Regions from separate parts of the Sporosarcina pasteurii genome, predicted to be linked through region 2. Evidence: predicted binding sites of a transcription regulator. Region 2 holds the regulator's gene; the other holds the start of a gene.
What was found. Region 2 encodes LexA, which represses DNA repair genes until DNA is damaged. Its sites were predicted from a motif close to CGAACATATGTTCG; they were not measured.
Positions count from the first base shown of each region.

Region 1: a site for LexA is predicted at 920-933, ahead of ruvA (Holliday junction branch migration protein RuvA). Genes of this name have one in related genera too.

Region 1 covers NZ_CP160452.1:1,350,583-1,353,046, reverse strand. The annotation lists gene ruvB (Holliday junction branch migration DNA helicase RuvB) at 1-238, opposite strand, end outside; gene ruvA (Holliday junction branch migration protein RuvA) at 274-879, opposite strand; gene AB1H92_RS06165 (hypothetical protein) at 1,145-1,366, opposite strand; gene AB1H92_RS06160 (YebC/PmpR family DNA-binding transcriptional regulator) at 1,632-2,351, opposite strand; gene AB1H92_RS06155 (aminoglycoside phosphotransferase family protein) at 2,363-2,464, opposite strand, start outside.
Region 2 covers NZ_CP160452.1:2,006,354-2,008,817, forward strand. The annotation lists gene AB1H92_RS09445 (recombinase family protein) at 1-28, opposite strand, end outside; gene AB1H92_RS09450 (LysM peptidoglycan-binding domain-containing protein) at 25-342, opposite strand; gene lexA (transcriptional repressor LexA) at 555-1,175, shown strand; gene AB1H92_RS09460 (methionine gamma-lyase family protein) at 1,549-2,464, opposite strand, start outside.

The sequences.
Region 1 (2,464 bases), 660 kb from region 2:
TGACGTTCATTTCATTTGCAATGACACTAGCCAACGTCGTTTTCCCAAGACCTGGAGGCCCGTAAAGTAAAACATGGTCTAAACTCTCGCTTCGTCTTCTAGCTGCCTCGATAAAAATACTTAGGTTATCTTTTACTTGAATCTGTCCGATATATTGATTTAAAAATTCTGGTCGAAGCGATTGTTCAAAACCTAAATCAAAGTCGGTCGTTTCCCCTGAAATCACACGTTCCTCCATCACACACCATCCTTTCCTTCAAACAACAATATGTTTTATTTTTGTTTTAATAACAATTGTAATGCAAGTTTCATATAGCCTTCTGTATCTAACTCTTCTTTTTCTAATGTTTTCTTCACTTTATTTAGCTCACGTTGTGAATAGCCAAGTACTTCAAGCGCTAAAATCGCTTCGTCAAGCGCGTCGTTTTCCACCATCGTCAATAGCGAATGGCCTTCTTCTTCTAAATCAATTTCACTAAATAAATCATGTAACTTCCCTTTTAAATCAAGAATCATTTGACGGGCTGTCTTTTTACCAACACCCGGGAACTGAACGAGAAAACCTTCATCTTCACGTTCTATGGCGCTGATAACCTGTGAAGGAATTCCACTTGCTAAAATAGCTAATGCGCCTTTCGGACCAATCCCAGAAACCGTAATTAGTTTTTTAAAAAGTTCACGTTGCTCTAGCGTTTTAAAACCTAAGAGTAATTGTACATCTTGTCGAACATGTAAATAAGTGAACACTTGTTGTATGTCGTCAGTTATATGAAAAGCATATGGATTCGGTGTCATAATGGACCATCCAAGCCCATTTTGTTCTAGCGTTATGTATTCTGGCGTGACACGTGTCACATGCCCTTTTATATAATCGTACAAAAAACTTCCCCCTTACTTAACTATCCTTCAGTATACCATACGAACGAACTTTCTACAGAGAAAGTTTCCATTGGATTATACGTCGACATTTTCTCAGAAAATTAATCATAATAAAAACACCTATCAGTAAAAGGTGTTCGAATATGTTTATTTAATTGTCATCAAAATAGGCTAAATTTCTATCAACAATATAATAACCTGCCCAACTGTTCAATTTGAGAGCGGGCAGATTTTTAATTAATCATTTAACTTCCCATTTACTAGTTTACAAATTCGATTTTACATTCATTTTTTTATTTACACTAAAAGCGGAGGGTTTACTTAAATCTACTTGACTTATTATTCGGGCTTGGTATGAATCAGCTGGTAGCGTTTCTGAAGGATCAGAGAGAGGTAGTTCGTACGAGTTTTCTTCATCCATTAGCGACCTTTGAATAAAAGGATTAAAATCTGCTTGGTTCGGATATTTTCCTTGTCGTTTCTGCATTTTTTTACACTCCTTTTAAATTATTTAACTTGCCACACCTGTCACTGTGTGTATGGTTTAATTATACAATTACTCCGAAAATCGTGCAACTTTTACTATTGTATAATTTGCACGATTTTTATAAAAAAGTAATAGTAGAATGTTGAAAATGATAGATATCTATTCAATACGCTGGATTATTAGCGCATATCAACCAAAAAAGACACTAATTTATAGATAAACCTACAAACTAGTGTCTTCCTAAATATATTGAACTAAACTGCTATTACTCAGCCGCATTATGATAAACGTTTTGCACGTCATCATCGTCTTCCAGCATGTCGAGCATTTTTTCAAACTGTTCTTCGCTCTCTTCCGGAATTACGGTATGCATTGAAGGAACCATTTCAATGTCGGCTGAAACAAACTCAATTCCTGATTCTTCCAACTCATTTTTAACTTGTAAGAAATCAGCTGCTTCTGTGATAATTTCAAAACCTTCTTCACTGGATTCAATATCTTCTGCACCAGCTTCAAGTGCTGCGAGCATAATCATATCTTCATCCGTGTCTTCTGTTCTTTCAATCAACAGACGCCCTTTTCGATCAAACATATATGAAACCGATCCGCTTGAACCTAAGTTTCCACCATTTCTCGTAAATGCAACGCGAATATTAGGTGCTGTTCGGTTTCTGTTATCCGTTAAGCAATAAACGAGAACTGCTACGCCATTCGGGCCGTAACCTTCGTAAATGACTTCCTCATAGTTTTCATCATTGCCTGCGCCCGAAGCTTTATCTAGTGCACGTTTCACTACATCGTTAGGCACGTTTGCACTTTTTGCTTTTTCAATCGCTAAACGTAAAGCAGGGTTCATGTCTGGATCTACGCCCTGTTTCGCTGCCATATATATTTCTCGAGATATTTTTTGAAATATTTTACCGCGCTTTGCATCTTGCGCGCCTTTACGGTTTTTAATATTATTCCATTTGGAATGCCCTGCCATCATGCAACCTCCTAGTTTTTTATCCGTTCTACATTATACCATAATTTTGGCCAATGCGAGAGTGCGGACTCTGTAAAAGGGAGCATGTTTTTCAATTGCCTTTCTTGTGAGTC
Region 2 (2,464 bases):
AATAGATTACACAGCTTTTACTCTTCACTTTCCGTCCTCCAATGTGTTTGTTGCAATATCATTCAATTTAAATTCTTGTGGCGTCGCAGGAACACGTATTTTTTCCCCTACCTTTATCGTTGTGGATGACAGATTGTTTATCTTCACAATTTCATTTATCCATTTATCTGTAGGGATATTTTCCGCATACTTTTCAGAATACCCCCATAACGTATCACCCTCTGCAACTGTTAAATATTCATAAGTTACATCTTGTTCTAACTTCTTGATACCCGCCATCGTAAATATTATAAATAGCACCATAACAAATAGTATATAATTATATTTCTTTATGAAATTCAATGTAACTCCCCCTACTAAGAATACTTACTCAGAATACTTGTTCGGAATACCTGTTCTCATATTAGGATAGTTTTTTTCATTTGTCAATACTTTCGTTCGAACTAGCGTTTGTTTTTTTATACGAACGCTGTTATACTAAATTCAACGATAGAATTCATGTTCGAGTAGATTAATGCTCTGAATAGATGAAATAATTTAAAGAGGTGAATGAGATGACAAAGATTTCAAAAAGACAAGAAGCCATCATGGATTTCATTAAATCCGAAGTAAATCAAAAAGGGTATCCACCTTCTGTAAGAGAAATTGGCGCTGCAGTTGGATTAGCTTCTAGCTCAACTGTTCACGGGCATTTAGCACGCTTAGAAAGCAAAGGCTATATTAGACGTGATCCAACAAAACCACGTGCAATTGAAGTTTTAGATCCTGAAGGTCTAGAAGCGATTAAGCCGGGCGTTTTGCATGTTCCACTTATCGGAAAAGTTACAGCTGGACAACCGATTACAGCAATTGAAAATATTGAAGAATACTTTCCTTTACCTGAGTCATTCGGAACAAACGAAGATAATCTGTTCATGTTAGAAATTGTTGGCGATAGTATGATTGAAGCGGGTATTTTAAATGGCGATTACGTTGTTGTAAAACAAAAGAGTACGGCGGATAACGGTGAAATCGTTGTTGCCATGACCGAAGAAGAAGAAGCAACTGTTAAAAGATTTTTCAAAGAGAAAAATTACTTCAGACTTCAACCAGAAAACGCTTCGATGGACCCAATTATCGTCGACAACGTGTCCATTTTAGGTAAAGTAGTCGGCGTTTACAGAACGATTCATTAATCACCTAAAATAGTGTATGTGCCGTCTCAATTAAATAGCACCACAAAAAAGAGTTTAGGATATTCACCCTAAACTCTTTTTTTAATCGCTAACTTTTTCATGATCTCGTGTCGCATCTACCCGGCGGTTTCAGCTTTTCTTGTGATCCAGCTTCAGGCGTCAGATGCTCGGGTCATAAGTAAACTGACTATGTGGCAAAGATCGCCACGTCGTCAGTTTAGCTTATGCCTGTCGCATCTAATCGACGCCTTCAGCTTTTCTTGTGATCCAGCTTCAGGTGCCAGCCCTTCGAGTCGCTTCAACCCGCCAGTCAAAGTCAAAAAGCGACTTTGGCTGGCGGGTCTCCAGCGCTTGTCAGGGCTAACCGGCACCTTCAGCTTTTCATGATCAATCCTTCTTTGATTAGTTTTTCTGTTGAGGAAAGAACGGCTGCTTTTACGTGTTCGTATGTTAGGCCACCTTGTACGTATGCAGTGTATGGCGGTCTAATTGGGCCGTCTGCTGTTAGTTCAATGCTTGAACCTTGGATGAATGTTCCTGCTGCCATAATGACATCATCTGTGTAGCCCGGCATTTCCGATGGAACCGGTGCAAAATGAGCATTGATTGGGGAGTTTTCTTGAATCGTCTGGCAAAAAGCAATCATTTGTTCAGCATTCGCAAAGGACACCGATTGAATCAAATCTGTTCGTTCGGTCGTATAATGTGGTGTTGTCACAAGTCCATAGCTATCTAATAGCGCAGCCGTGAAAATTGCACCTTTGACTGCTTGACTGACGATATGTGGTGCTAGGAAAAAGCCTTGGTACATTTCAAGCAATGTATCTAATGAAGCACCCGCCTCTGCTCCTAATCCAGGAGAAGTCATTCGATTCGCACATAACTCAACAAGCGCTTCTTTCCCTGCAATATATCCGCCTGTTCTTACAAGTCCGCCGCCCGGATTTTTAATTAAAGAGCCCGCCATTAAATCAACGCCAACTTCAGTAGGTTCTAGTTCTTCAACAAATTCTCCGTAGCAATTGTCGACGAATACAATCACGTCAGGCGCTATCGCTTTTACTTTCTCGACCATTTCCTTAATTTCGCGGACCATAAAAGATGGCCGATCCGAATAACCTTTAGAACGTTGAATCCCAATTACTTTCGTTTTGTCGTGAATGTTTTTTTCAACTTCTTCAAAATCCACAGAACCATCTTCTAATAAGTCGATATGTTTGTATGTAATGCCGTAGTCAGCAAGTGACCCAGTATCTTTGCCATTACCACTCACAATAGAGTCAAGCGTA